DNA from 2 places in the Paenibacillus sp. FSL H8-0282 genome. Region 2 is predicted to be linked to the other one. Evidence: riboswitches for the same ligand, from Rfam matches in the RefSeq annotation. Region 2 holds a riboswitch; the other holds the start of a gene.
The links. Region 2 has a riboswitch for S-adenosylmethionine ahead of NST94_RS24870 (methionine ABC transporter ATP-binding protein). Riboswitches for the same ligand answer to the same signal wherever they lie in the genome.
Positions count from the first base shown of each region.

Region 1: linked by a shared signal. The riboswitch ahead of metA (homoserine O-succinyltransferase) and the one ahead of NST94_RS24870 (methionine ABC transporter ATP-binding protein) in region 2 are both predicted to bind S-adenosylmethionine.

Region 1 covers NZ_CP150146.1:1,923,219-1,930,690, reverse strand. The annotation lists gene NST94_RS08300 (PLP-dependent transferase) at 1-761, opposite strand, end outside; gene metA (homoserine O-succinyltransferase) at 798-1,718, opposite strand; SAM riboswitch class I at 1,834-1,963, opposite strand; gene corA (magnesium/cobalt transporter CorA) at 2,360-3,295, shown strand; gene NST94_RS08285 (HRDC domain-containing protein) at 3,382-4,398, opposite strand; gene NST94_RS08280 (ROK family protein) at 4,609-5,490, opposite strand; gene NST94_RS08275 (hypothetical protein) at 5,658-7,472, opposite strand, start outside.
Region 2 covers NZ_CP150146.1:5,738,089-5,745,560, forward strand. The annotation lists gene NST94_RS24860 (MetQ/NlpA family ABC transporter substrate-binding protein) at 15-881, opposite strand; gene NST94_RS24865 (methionine ABC transporter permease) at 939-1,598, opposite strand; gene NST94_RS24870 (methionine ABC transporter ATP-binding protein) at 1,598-2,614, opposite strand; SAM riboswitch class I at 2,716-2,851, opposite strand; gene NST94_RS24875 (Cthe_2314 family HEPN domain-containing protein) at 2,954-3,688, opposite strand; gene NST94_RS24880 (heme A synthase) at 3,844-4,827, opposite strand; gene NST94_RS24885 (thioredoxin family protein) at 4,930-5,274, opposite strand; gene NST94_RS24890 (polysaccharide biosynthesis protein) at 5,353-6,978, opposite strand; gene NST94_RS24895 (DUF456 family protein) at 7,005-7,472, opposite strand, start outside.

The sequences.
Region 1 (7,472 bases), 3.0 Mb from region 2:
TCCATACGCAGGGCCAGTGTCTTCATGCCTCTCATCAGCTGATAACTGTCTGTTGGCCCAAGCACAGCGCCAATAGAGTTATGTAGAATCGCTATTTCAGCGGATAATTCAGCTCCTTTAGATACAATAAGACCCGCAAGTACATCATTGTGTCCGCCCAAATATTTGGTAGCACTATGGACTACAATGTCCGCACCTAATTCCAGAGGACGCTGGAAAAATGGAGTCAGCAGTGTATTGTCTACAATTGTGAGCAGCCCATGATGACGGGCCCAAGTAGCAACGGCTGCAATATCCGTAACCATCATCAAAGGATTCGTTGGCGTTTCAATAAATATCGCCTTCGTATTTGGAAGACGTGAAGCCTCAAGCGCATCCAAATCATTCGTATCTACATAGGAAGCAGTGATTCCAAACTTGGACATAATTCGTTCCAACAAACGATAGGTCCCGCCGTAAAGATCCAGCGAAACGATCAAGTGATCGCCTTGCCCAAACAGGGTAAATATGGTTTGAATAGCTGCCATCCCAGAACTACAGGCAAAACCTGCATCACCAGACTCCAATTCCGCAGCCGCATTCTCTAGTACGGAACGGGTTGGACTTTTGGTACGGCTATAATCGAAACCTGTGCTCTGCCCAAGCTTCGGGTGACGGAATGCCGTAGCATTATAGATAGGGAAATTAATGGCTCCGGTAGCCGGATCTTCTTGTGAACCTATTTGTGCCAGTCTGCTTTCAATCCTAAGTTTGTCGTCCATGATAAATGCCTCCTAAATTGTAATGTAGCGCTGATCTTAATAAACAATCGGGTCGATATCGTAAGGTGTCTCTTGATATACATAGTAATTGAGCCAATTAGAGAATAATAAGTTGGCATGTGCACGCCACACTGCAGGAGGTGTTTGTTCTGGATCATCTTTAGGGAAATAGTGTTTCGGCAAGGCCATCTCCATGCCCCTCTCCAAATCACGATCATATTCCCATTTCAAGGATAATGGATCGTATTCGGAATGTCCGGTCACAAATATTTGTTTGCCGTCGGTCGTAGCTACTAGATACATACCAGCTTCTTCGGATTCCGCCAGAATCTGCAGATCTGGATTGCTCTCAATATCTTCGCGGGAGACATCGGTATGACGGGAATGCGGTACATGGAATACCTCGTCAAAGCCGCGCAGCAATTTAATGTTATTTTGATTAATCGTATGGGAGAATACTCCAAAACATTTTTCAGGCAAAGCCACTTTACGAACACCAAAATGATGATACAACCCTGCCTGTGCTGCCCAACAGATATGCATGGTCGAGGTCACATTATCCTTGCTCCATTCAAAAATCTCTTTTAGCTCTTCCCAATAGGATACTTCCTCAAACTCCATTTGCTCTACGGGTGCTCCTGTAACAATAAGACCATCCAAACGGCGGTGGCTGATCTCGTCAAAAGTTTTGTAAAAGCTTCTCAAATGCTCAGCAGAAGTATTCTTAGAAGTATGTGAGCGTGGATGCAGCAAGGTAACGTCAACTTGTAGCGGTGAATTTCCTATTAAACGCAGCAATTGAGTCTCCGTCGTTTCTTTAGTCGGCATGAGATTCAGAATAGCAATCCTTAGTGGACGGATATCCTGATGGAAAGCCAAACTATCATCCATCACAAAAATATTTTCACCGGATAGTATTTCTTTTGCTGGTAAACTGTCGGGAATTTTAATTGGCATTGTCTTTCCACTCCTTAACTGTATTTAGGTTATGTTGTCACATCGCGGCTTTCTGAACAATAAAAAGACCTTTCTCGGAAAACGAGAAAGGTCATATCTACAGTCATATGCGCCTCTCTCATCTGCCAGAAACTTTTGGACGAGGGTTAGTCGTCAGCAAAGTTCCGCAAGAATTAGCACCGTGCGTTCACACGCCGGTTGCCGGGTTTCATAGGGCTAGTCCCTCCACCTGCTCTTGATAAGATTTAGCTGTATTCAATTAAATTTCTTTAAAATTTACTTTAAATCATGAACCTCCTTTTCGTCAAGTCCATACAATGCTGAAGTAGCCTCAAAGTAACAATAAATTTGCTTGAAAGAGGCATACTCCGTTGTTATACTAGACAAGTATTTCATACCTGAACGAAAAGAAGAGGTGAGAAGAAGAATGGAAGGCGACCCGAGCTCGCAATTAAGTGTACAGAATGAGCAACCACACAGGATAATCATCAGCTTGCCGGCGGCGGGAGCAGTTCTTCTTCATGCCCTCGAATCGTCATTCGGCCTCTTGTATTGATTGTAACGCCGGCCAAGCTGATTTTTTCTCTGTGCTTAATTAGCAGTCCCTGGTGAAGACCCGGGGATAGAAGGAGTGGAATCAGATGAAAATCCGGCTGGTGAATGCAGGGGTTTTTACACCTATTGATGAAATTGATGAAACATTGACACCCCCAACAGAAGGGTTCTATTGGATTGATGCAGATGTGGAGGATTTGGAGCTGCTTCAGCCCCTGTTCAACCTGCATGATCTCGCTGTTGAGGATTGCCTTAGTGAAGAGGATCAACGTCCAAAGATCGAAATATACGAAAGTCATTACTTTATTGTTGTAAACAGCATCCGCTTTGATGATGAGGAAATCTTCCTGCGGGCGCTCAATATATTCTTGGGCAGACATTATATTATTACTGTAACGAAACAAAAGATTCACGAGCTACGCGTCCTGAAGCCCATGTTATGGGAACAAGAGGTTAGCGAACCCGACCAATTCCTTTACCTGCTTATCGACCTTGTCGTAGATAATTATTTCTCCGTAGGTGACCGAATTGAAGCCCGGATTGAGAAGCTTGAAGAGGATATTCTAATGCATACCAAGAAATCTCATTTGAGTGAGATTATCGGTCTGCGAAGTGAGATCTTATGGTTAAAGAAGATGCTGGGACCACAGAAAGAGGTTATCAATACCCTGAATAAAAAAGACCTCCGTCTGATTGATGATCAGCTGCAGAAATACTTTAGCGACATTTATGAAAATGCAGTTAAAATATCCGAAACTTTTGAGACGTACCGCGATCTCATGGGCAACTTACGTGAGGCCTACCAATCCAGTATCGCCAACCGCGCCAATGAAATTATGAGAGTATTTACCGCGATTACAACGATATTCATGCCTTTGACCGTAATTACCGGAATCTATGGGATGAACTTTGATCATATGCCGGAATTGCATACGAAATACGGTTATTTTGCCGTTATAGGTCTAATGTTGACGTTAGGCTGTGGGATGCTGTATGTATTCCGCAAGAAAGAATGGCTATGAAAATAAACGGACGAATAGGCAAGACGAAGGCCCTTTAACCCTATGGTGTAAGGAAGCCTTCGTCTTTTTGATATGATAAAAAGCTACTAGAAACTGGTCGCCATGCCCACTTTAGGAGCTTGCTCCCGCCGGAAACGAATGCGGATCAGCCGCAGACGTTCATAATAGCTATCCAGCCCTTCTGCTGCTGAAAAATCCTCCCCATACACCTTATGCAGCACTGGCTTTAGAAAAAGATCTCCAACCTCTGCATAGGCATTCCATATCGCCTCCTGCTCATTCTGCGGCACATTTTTCAGTTCTACCTCGATCAGTTTCTCCACGCAATAACCTTCTCTTTCCAGCTCCTCTACCGCTTCAATCAGTTCGCGACGGTTCACTCCACTGTTCACCTTAAGCTGTTCTAACCCTAACCCATTCTCGATCCCTTGCAGCAGAATTCGCCGTAATCGCAGTCTTTCTAGCTGTTTCTTATATTTGACCTCTTTCTGTTTATAGAGCCAGGATACAAAAGAATCCTCCTCAATTTCTTGGTGTACCCAATTCAAAGGAAAGGAGTGTTCCCTTGCAGCCGTAGAGGTTATAGCCAACCAATCCGTGCCATATTGGGCTACCTTTCCTTCCCCTACACCAGGGATCTGCAGCAGCTCCTCTGGTGTATGCGGCAAGAAAGTGCTTATCAAACGTAACAAACGATTGCTGGCAAGAATGTAAGGGGCTTTCCGTTCACTAGAAGCTCGGCTGCGGCGCCAAGCACATAACTCCTCATAAATAGCTTCGTTCCCATTATATTCACTGTAATATTGCAGCCTTAGCTGCTCCTGATTACGCCCGGTAAGGCCGTCTTCTTCATGAAATACGCTATCAATCAACGGCCGATAGCCATCCCCCATCTTCACCGCCAGCTCATGCCTGTAAACACAAAGCATTTCATTCCATGAACCACCCGCGTACCACAAATGCTCCTGTGTTTCCTCACCGCCTGAAAAATCACGCCAGCCCAGACTCCACACTCCTTCTTCCTCTCCAATCCATAGCTGAGCGAACACCTCTTGATCCACCCCAGATATTCTGGATAAGCGATTCATAAATACAATTTGCATATTCATCCCTGCCTTTCTAGTCTTCAGCAAGCACTATACCTACCGGTCTGAGCTACTTATTCGCTGATGTGAATCCCACACTGTCAGACTCGGAAAACGCAAAAAAGCACCACTCTCACGATAAACGTGAAAGAGGTGCTCCCTCATTAAATGCTATACTGTTAGATCCTACAATACCATATATTTCCTAACAGTCAATATCTTTTTATACTAGTTTCTTGCCAAAGCTAAAGTTGCCAGTCCAATCGCACCTGCAAGTCCTGCGTTATCTCCAAGCTGCGGTGGCACAACATAATTATCGATGTCGGTATTTAGCGCTGGATGCTGAACATAACCCTTCAGCAGTTCCTGCAGCTTGGTACGAATTAGCGGGAACAAGTGGCTTTGCTTCATGACACCACCGCCCATTACGATTTTTTCGGGAGACAGAATCAACACGTAATTCATAAGTGCATGTGCAAGATAATGAGCTTCCATATCCCAAGCTGGATGGTCAACAGGCAGCTCGCCTGCTGGTTGTCCCCAGCGTTTGCCAATCCCCGGACCTGCGGCTAACCCTTCAAGGCAATCGCCATGATAAGGGCAGTAGCCCTCAAACGTGTCCTCTGGATGTCTGCGAACTAGAATATGTCCCATCTCAGGATGAGACAATCCATGCACCATCTGACCTCCAACTACTGCTCCCGCTCCAATGCCTGTCCCAACCGTAATATAAAGGCAGCTGTCCAGACCTTTAGCCGCTCCCCATTTACTTTCCGCAAGCGCTGCACCATTCACATCCGTATCAAAACCGATCGGCACGTTAAATTGCTCAGCCATTGTACCTACCAAATTATATTGTCCCCAGTGAGGTTTTGGTGTCGTTGTTATGTAACCATAAGTAGGGCTGTCCAGCACGGGATCAATCGGTCCAAACGATCCAATACCAAAAGCTTCTACATTCTTCCCATTAAAATAGTCAATTACGAGTCCCATCGTTTCTTCCGGTGTTGTTGTCGGAAAGCTAACTCGGTCCAGAATGGTACCGTCCTCATAACCAATTCCGCATACAAACTTCGTTCCGCCTGCTTCAATCGCTCCCAATAACTTCATAGCAACTATCTCCCTTCTCCATTAAGCAATAATCCGCCATCCAGTTTGAAAATAAAAATTAATATAAAATAAAACAATCAACAGCCCTTATTATACGTTGGATGAAGCGCTATCACAATAATAAAACTCCCTTCATGCTTTTTTGCATGAAGGGAGACTATTGATGTTTAATTATTTAAGTCATCAAACATAGAGCCTTTTACCGTAACCTCAATTTGATCCAGCGGCTTAATGCCGACAAGCTTGCCCAGTGATTTGTACGCGTTGGTACTCTTGGAGAGCTCCACATCTGCCAGCCAAGCCTTAACATAGTACTTCCCATCTGGCATTTCAGCTGTAGTATAGACAGGAATATGGTCCTTATTAATCGTAATCGTCACCGTAGACTTTTCCGTGATCTTGTACATATTCTGATTCAAGCCCACATATTCACGGTATTTGAAATTGTTGAAGCTTCCCAGTGTACTAGACTGTGAGTAACCCTCTAATATATTCTTCCAGAATTCATGGGTGCCTTTATCACTTTCTCTTTCTTGTGAATATGGGATCTCTTCCACATCTTTAGTAAAGCTGTTCTCCACCGTCAGCAACTTCGCATCATTCACTCCGGTGTTATCCTCTACGGATAAAGCTGCTGGCTTTCTTGCAAAGTTATTCCCGTTTTTGCTCAGTGGTTCATTCCGCAGATTGACCGCAACTTTATCATTATTGATATACATAAGATCAGTTTCATATCGGAAAGAATTCGTAAGTTCCTCAACAAGATCCTTATGGTCCTTCGTGTCTTTATCCGTATCTTTAAACGTAACTGTCTCCAGTGTAAAGGTATACGTTCCAACAGGATTAAAATAATATCCGGATTTAATCGGATAATCATACCCTTGAAGTTGCTTATCCGTAGCAAACACGGCGGTATCATAATTAGATTTGTCGTTAAGCATTTTTTTAGCGGTAGCTCTGGCTTTCTTATAAGCTTGAGCCATGCTATTCTCTACCTTCCAGCCGATATCTCCGCTTGCCTGTTGTGTGAAGATTCGCTCGAATTGCCCCTTTACTTTCGTCCAATCCTGTAAGTTCTTATTCTCATCTTCATGAGCCATCCAGCGGATTACATTATAATTGTAAGGCTCACTTGTCCAGAAGAGCTTTCGAATCAAAGAATCCGCTTTATTCTTGTCTATTGAATTCTTGTACAGCTTAGGTGCTATTTGTTTGGCCCCATTATAAATATAAGTCCGAATGGTTTTGACATCCTCACCTGGTGTAAACGGAGCTGAAGTGCTGCCGCTCTCCGTATATGTTTGACAAGATTCAACATCTTTACCTTCCCCGTTCTTTGTTGTGCTGCACACCTGATAATTACGAGTGAAATTTCTGCTCACAGTACCCTGGAAACTGATATTACCTGACTTTTGATTAGGTGTATACGGAGCCGGATTAATGTACCACTTACCGTTAACAGGATCATCACCAAAATCAGGGCGCTGTAGACTAGCTATGATGTCAGGTTGTCTAACTATAGTACTGGCGGCATCGTTAACCAGCGGATTATTCTCCACACGGAAATAACGATAGATAGTATCCGTATTATTGATTACTTCCAAAGCGCCTGTAGCATTCCCACTCCAAGTAAAATCAGAATATTGCGGTTGTAGAACAGCCTTTATAGCAGCGCCATCGGCTAACCCGAATTTCACTTTTTTCGATAACACATTATAATCCAGATCGAAGGAGCCTTTAGTTGTTGGCATCGAGTTGACCTTCTTAATCCATCCGTAAATCTCATTATTTCCGTAAAAGACTTCATTAGGTGACTTCAGCCTGTTCAGATTAAACTGGATGTATACGTCCTCATCAGGCATTGTAAATGTCGCGAAAAGAATATTGTCAGCCGTATTAGCCGCAAGCATAATTTCACCTGCTAACGTTGACGCATGACCATGGTATCTTACAGGGATTTCCTTTCCGTTACTCGTGATCTT
Region 2 (7,472 bases):
TTTAGCTTCATTCCTTAAAACGCTGGAATGATCGCACCTTCGTACTTTTCTTCAATGAAAGCTTTAGCTTCTGGAGAATTCAGGGCAGCAACCAGCTTTTTGATGGCTTCGGAATCTTTATTGTCTTGACGGGTTACCAAAATGTTAGCATAAGGGGAATCTACACCCTCGATGAACAATGCATCTTTAGTTGGCACAAGACCAGCGTCTAGTGCAAAGTTCGTGTTGATCAAAGCAAGGTCTACCTCATCCAGTTGACGTGGGAGCATAGCAGCTTCCAACTCAATGATGTCGAGATTTTTCTTGTTTTCAGTGATATCTGCTTTTGTTGCAGCAATGTTTGTATCATCTTTCAAGGTAATCAGACCATTTTTTGCAAGTAGGATTAGTGCACGGCCACCGTTAGTAGCATCGTTCGGAATGGCAACTTTTGCACCATCAGCCAACTCATCGATCGATTTGATTTTTTTGGAATAAGCTCCAAAAGGTTCAACGTGAACGGATGCAACAGAGACCAGGTCGGTTTTATTATTTTTGTTTTGGTCATCCAGATACGGTTGGTGTTGGAAAAAGTTAGCGTCTAACTCCTTCTCATCAAGCTGTACGTTAGGTTGAATATAGTCAGTGAATTCTTTGATTTCAAGTGTAATTCCATCTTTTTCAAGCAATGGAGCAATAGCCTTCAAAATTTCAGCATGAGGAACAGGTGAGGCACCAATCACCAATTTTACTGGATCTTTAGTAGGTTCACTTGTTGCTTCTGCGTTTGGTGCTGTTGTAGCAGCCGAGCTCCCAGCATTATTAGATGCATTGTTGTTACCGCAAGCCGCAAGCACCGCAACCAGTGTCAGGCTAAAAAATGTAAGTAGTACTTTTTTCATTGTAAATCCCCCTCTAATCTATATTTTGTATTGAATAAGGATATATATGGATGTACCTTATTTCCGTGTGTAATGTTTTACGAGTCGGTCACCGGCCATTTGTAGCAATTGCACCAGTACGACAATAAATATTATAGAAACAATCATAATCTCCGTCTCATAGCGGTGGTAGCCGTAACGAATCGCCAAGTCACCTAATCCGCCGCCCCCAACCATACCAGCCATTGCTGTATAGGAGACCAGTGTAACCAGTGTGATCGTAACTCCAGCGAGCAGACCTGGACGAGCTTCTGGCAAAAGAACACGCATAACGATTTGGTTCGTCGATGCTCCCATACCTTGTGCGGCTTCGATGACTCCGCGGTCTACCTCTCTTAACGACGTCTCTACCAAGCGGGCAAAAAACGGAGCTGCACCAATCACCAGAGGTGGAATCGTACCGAGTACACCAATGGAGGTTCCAACAACGGCTTTGCTGAAAGGAATTAGAGCCACCATCAAAATGATAAAGGGTATGGAACGTAGAATATTTACAAGTAATGATAAGACCGAGTAAGTTACTCTGATTACTATACTATTCGATTTCCCCCATAAATACAATAGAATTCCGAGTGGTAAACCAAGAATAATTGTGAACAATCCGGAAAAAAATATCATTTTTATAGTAGCAACCGTAGCATCCATCATTTCTTGCCAATTTAGATCTGCAAAATTCATTACGAAATCACCTCCACATCAAGGCCTTGAGCAATTAGTCTGGAGATCGTTACAGCAATCGCCTCAGCTGGCCCTTCGAACCGCACAATCATCTGTCCATAAGGCACATCTTTAATCGTTGAGATGGTACCATGTAAGATTGCAAAGCTTACACCCGTATCACGCACGACATCGGATAGTGCCGAGCCGTATGTTTTTTCTCCGAAAAAAGTAATTTTGACAGCTTTAGAGTTATCCCCGGCAGCAGCATCAAGCGCCACTCGAAGAGGTCCTTCATTCTGTGTCTCACTGCGGATGAAATCGCGTGTAACCTCATGCTGCGGCTTGAGAAATACCTCTGTAACTTTGCCTTGCTCAACAATCCCACCACCATGAATGACCGCGACACGGTCGCAGATGCTCTGGATTACATGCATTTCATGTGTGATCAGCACAATGGTCAAATGGAATCTTTTATTAATATCGAGCAGCAGCTTAAGAATGGAGTCCGTTGTCTGGGGATCAAGCGCAGAAGTGGCCTCGTCACACAGCAGCACATCAGGGTCACTGGCTAGTGCCCGGGCGATGCCGACCCGCTGCTTTTGTCCTCCAGATAACTGAGAAGGAAACTTATCTTTATGTTCTTCAAGCCCAACTAGAGCGAGCAGGTCTTTGACTTTTGTATCAATAGCTGTTCTCGACGTACCTGCAAGGCGCAGTGGAAAGGCAATATTATCGTACACGGTCGCTGAAGACAGCAAATTGAAATGTTGAAAAATCATCCCAATCTTGCGCCGCTGTTCCTGCAGCTGACCTTGGTTAAGACTGGTTAGCTCAACACCGTCTACCCAGACCTCTCCTTCTGTCGGACGTTCCAACAGATTAATGCAACGGATCAATGTACTTTTCCCGGCTCCAGAGTGGCCGATGACTCCGAATATTTCACCTTTCTCGATGGACAGATTCAATCCAGAAAGTGCTGTTGCCGCATTACTCCCTTTTCCATAAACCTTTGTTATCCCTTTTAGATTAATCAACTCTCGTCGCCCCCCTTTATACTTCACTTATTCTATACAAAAAAACCTCCAACGATCGATGCAGATCGCAAGAGGCTCTGTGGGTTTATTAAGACAATGCCTTCTCATCTGCCAACGACCGCAACCTGCGCCATTGTAGGAATTAGCACCATGACATTTGTACAACGCTTCCCGCGCTGGATACAAATCGGTTGCCGGGCTTCATCGGGCCTATCCCTCCGCCGCTCTCGATAAGATAAAGTTATGAAATTATATTTTTTCTGAAATCGTACATACTTTAATGCAAGCATAAGTATAGTGAGTTTATCTATTTTTGTCAAAAGGAAATATATTGAACAATTACGATTTTATGCTCTTTACCTTGCTTATTTCCTTACGCAGCTGTTCATTGCTGTAGCTGAATGCCGCGATTAATGTCTTACAGTTCATTTCGAGCGATTGTTTTAAATCCTCAAGATGGCTATCCAGATCCTCGAGCTGAATTTTGTCATGCAGACCTTGGTGCCGCTGCCACAAATCATCCTGCATTTCGGAATTCATATAATGAATTTCAGCATTTCTGCGCTTGCGTAAATTCTCCAATGGATCGCGGTAGGAGTTCTTAATCTCTTCCAGTTGATCCGCTAATGCAGGATGCACATTCAATAATTGAAGCTGACGCAGCACTGTAAAGTAAGAAAAGTGCGTTTTTAATTTGGATGTTTTGAGATCATAAAAATGATTCAGTACCGTCCCAAGCTTGTCCAGAAGAGAGAAAACCCGGATAAAGCCATCTTTATAAAAATAAACATAACGTGCATAATCGCCCTGTTCCACCGGTGTCATATCATCCATATAACCCGCAATCACTAATTTCCGGTAAAAAGCGGCCGCGAACCAACTTTGCTCCAGTTCATCCAGAGAGGAAATCAGCCCACGTGTCCAAATCTCCAGCTTGCGGTATTCATGGTCATTATCCTCATGGGCACTCATTTCCTTGCGCAGCAATGCTGCAAAAGTGGCCATATTCTCCATCGCATCAGCCAACACACCGCTGTTCTTTCGAGGCGGCTCTCCAAGTAATACCCGCAGCATATCCCAGTCCTCCTAAAGTTTTGTTCAGCGTCTGCTTCCATGGACTGCTTCGTACAAAACTCGCGACGTAAGCATCGGCCAATCAGCTCCACGATATACCGATTTCCACTTTATTATTCCGCGGGTGAAGCACCTCTATCCACGGAGGGAATGTTCTACCAAGGCGGTGGAATCATTGGGCTCGTTACATTTTTTCCAGACACGACACTACTCGCGCGATTTAGCTGCCAGACTCTTACACTCATATAACATAAGACACCAAACAAACTGGCAATCAGTAAAATATGAGCCAAAGCGGCAAATATGTACAGCCTTTCATTATCTAGAGTGTAAACCACAGCCGCCCCACTAAATACCTGCATCAAGCATAACAGCACTGCAGCTATACCTAGCGCTCTAAGCTCTGGATAATCCTTATGTTTCCAAAATGCTAAATGCCCAAGCAGCGCAGTAAGCATGAATAAGATTAAAGCCGCAATCCGATGCGTAAAAACAACACCTACACCTCCGGAAAGCTCCGGAACCCATTCTCCATTACAAAGCGGCCAACCCGAACACCCGCCTTGTGAATCCGTATGACTTACAAAGGCTCCAATATACACGACAATATAAGAATAGATGGCAGTAAAACAGGTTAAATTGCGAAAAGCCTTACTTACGGGCTTCTTTTGAGCCTCCAGCTTATGATCATATTCACGTGCTTCATGCCATCTCTTGGTTCCAAGAGCCAACATCATAGCGCTTGAAAAGGCGATCAAAGAAAAACCCATATGCAACGCCATTACAGCAGCGGATTGGGATTTAATTACTGCAAGCGCTCCCATACCACCTTGAACGATGACGAATACTAAGGTCATAAATGCATATCCCAGCAAATCGCGCCGCGTACGAGCATAACGCCAAAAAGCAAACATCGAGGCAAGTGAGAATAACCCTGCCAAACCGCTAAACAAGCGATGGGTGTATTCAATCATCGAGCCTATAGTATAAGCCGGAATTAATTTTCCATGACAGAGCGGCCATTCATTTCCGCATTCCAAGCCCGATCCAGTCTTCGTCACTACCGCTCCTCCGAGTACAGCGAGGAACATGATAAGGCAAGTAAGATAACTAAGCCATTTCAACTGATTTGTCGTCAAAAATATCACCCGCAGTTTTTAGTAATGAAGAAGCAGCCAGACTTATATTTCAAAAAAACACCGCTTTTGCACAAACAGGCGAAAGCGGTGGTTCCTTAGGAATTACTTTTGAAGGCTTTGATGCACTTGGACCGCTTTATCAAGGAAATTCTCAATCTCTTCACGGGATTTGCGCAATTTATTAACGAATCTAACCAATTCCCGTCCATCCGAATATGCGACGAAGCTTGGAATACCCATAATATTTTGTTCTTGGCTAACATCGCCCACGGCATCAACATCTACCTCAACCAGTGTAAGGCGGTCTGCATAAGCCTGCTCTACCTCTGGGATAAAAGGATCGATAAATTTACAATCCGAGCACCAGTCAGCCTTGAAGATGGCCACTGTTAATCGAGGTGATTGAATGGCTACCTGAAATTCAGCAGGAGAACTAATTTTGTCCATGATTTACTCAGTCCCTTCTTCAATATCTGTCTATTTTCTACTCTTTAAGTGAAGCAAAATGCAGTGTAGAAGTCAAACCTATTCTCTCATACGAACACGTGCAGGCTGTAACTTCATCAGCGGATTCAATAATTTTTGCAACGCCCGCGGATAACTGGAGATTTCCTGTTTAGTCAGCACACCCAGCACAATAAGCAGTACTAGATAAATAACAACAACGGCTGCTCCTACAACAAGACAAGTGATCAGAAACGCCAAACGTGCAGGCATCAGATCTGTTAACAGAATCCCAGCCTCATTCAAGCCATAACCAATCCCGCCGGACACAAGTACCGCAATCACGAAACCGCCCCAACGTTTGCCCATAATTTCAAAAGGCACAATCGATTTCAGCATACGTAAGTTAAGCAAAGTAATGACCACGAAACAAAGTGCTGTTGCACCGATGATTCCGTAGATGCCAAATACCTTACTAAGTAATAAGCTTGCCACTAATTTTACAATAATACCCGCTAACACATAATACATGGAAATTCGCGATTTGCCCATACCTAACAAAATAGAGTTCGTTGTCATCATCGTAATCTGAAAAATCGTTCCTAAAGTAAGCATGGCTACGATACCACTGCCATCTAAACTACTGAATAAGAGGCCATTAACTGAATATGCAGCAACTACGAGTGATAGAACAATCGGTGCTCCTGTTAAAATAGAGATACGAAGCGCTAACGTCACTTGCCCTTTTAGATGTTTTTCATCCCGACGGGCATATGCAGCTGAAATAATTGGTATAAGTGATGTGCTCAGTGCTATAGAAAGAACCGGTGGAATCCCAGCGACACTCTGTGCCCGACTCCCGAAAATACCCAAAGCACGTGTGGCATCAGCTACACCAACTTGTCCACTCAGTAACGGTACAATTAAAGATGTATCAATAAAGTTCACTACTGGAACCGTAACTGAAGATAGAACGATAGGAATGGATAATTTGAATATATCCTTATAAATTCCAAATAGAGGAAGCTTTGCTTCATTCGTTTCGTATAATGCAGTTTGCCCCTCGCTACGCCGTAATTTCATAGCGTAATAGAGCATTACACCAAACGCACCAACACTACCAAATACACTACCGAATGATGCACCAGCAGCCATCCACGTGTTGTCGTACCCTTTTTGTAACAATACAAATGCCAGAAGAACAGCGGTAGATACCCTCGCGATCTGCTCCACAATTTGAGAGATGCCACCAGCCATCATATTATTCCGCCCTTGAAAGTAACCACGCATCATTGCAATAGAAGGGAAGAGTAGGAGTGCCGGAGCTATGGCCCGGATCGCCAAAGTACTTTCAGGAACTTTTGCATATTCTGCATAATAAGGAGCACCTATGTATAACAATGCGCTCATAATTACGCCAACTACAACACCAAAGATTAATGCCGCCCGATACACCTGCTGAGCTTCATTTGGTCTATTCAGTGCATAACGCTCAGATACCATTTTACTTAATGTACTTGGAATCCCTGCTGTAGCCAGCGGTAATAACATTAAATAAACTGTGTTTGCCTGTGTAAATGAAGCATTACCAACATCATTAAATAAATGCTCCAGCGGCACCCGCTGGACAAGCCCGAGTACCCTTGCCACCAAAGCTGCAGCAGCAAGGATAAGCGTGCCTTTAACAAAAGACTCTTTCTTGGACAAACTCTTTCCCCTTCTTCACTGTTAAATTAAAACCGGGCGACCCATATAAAAAAGAGGACGACCATAATTACCTGCAACACGATTTTGACCAAGGTGCTGCTAAATAAGCCGAGTATGGAGCCAACACTTACCTTAGCAGCTTTAGACGGGGAAGATCCCACGATCAGTTCTCCAATAAAAGCCCCTAGAAATGGTCCAATGATAAGACCAAAAGCCGGAATAACAAAAGGTCCCAAGATCAGCCCTATCGTGCTCCCGATAATCGATGAACGTGAACCGCCAAATTTTTTGACACCCCACGCTCCTACAACATAATCAGCAACAAAAAGAACTACAACGATCAGTGTTTGAATAATCCAGAACCAAACCCCAAAGGGCTCAAAAGAAAAGAACCAGCCGTATACAAAAAAGGCAAGATAGATCGCTAACGCACCCGGCAGTATGGGATACACAGCCCCTGCCAATCCTACAGCAAACAAAACAATGATAAGAAT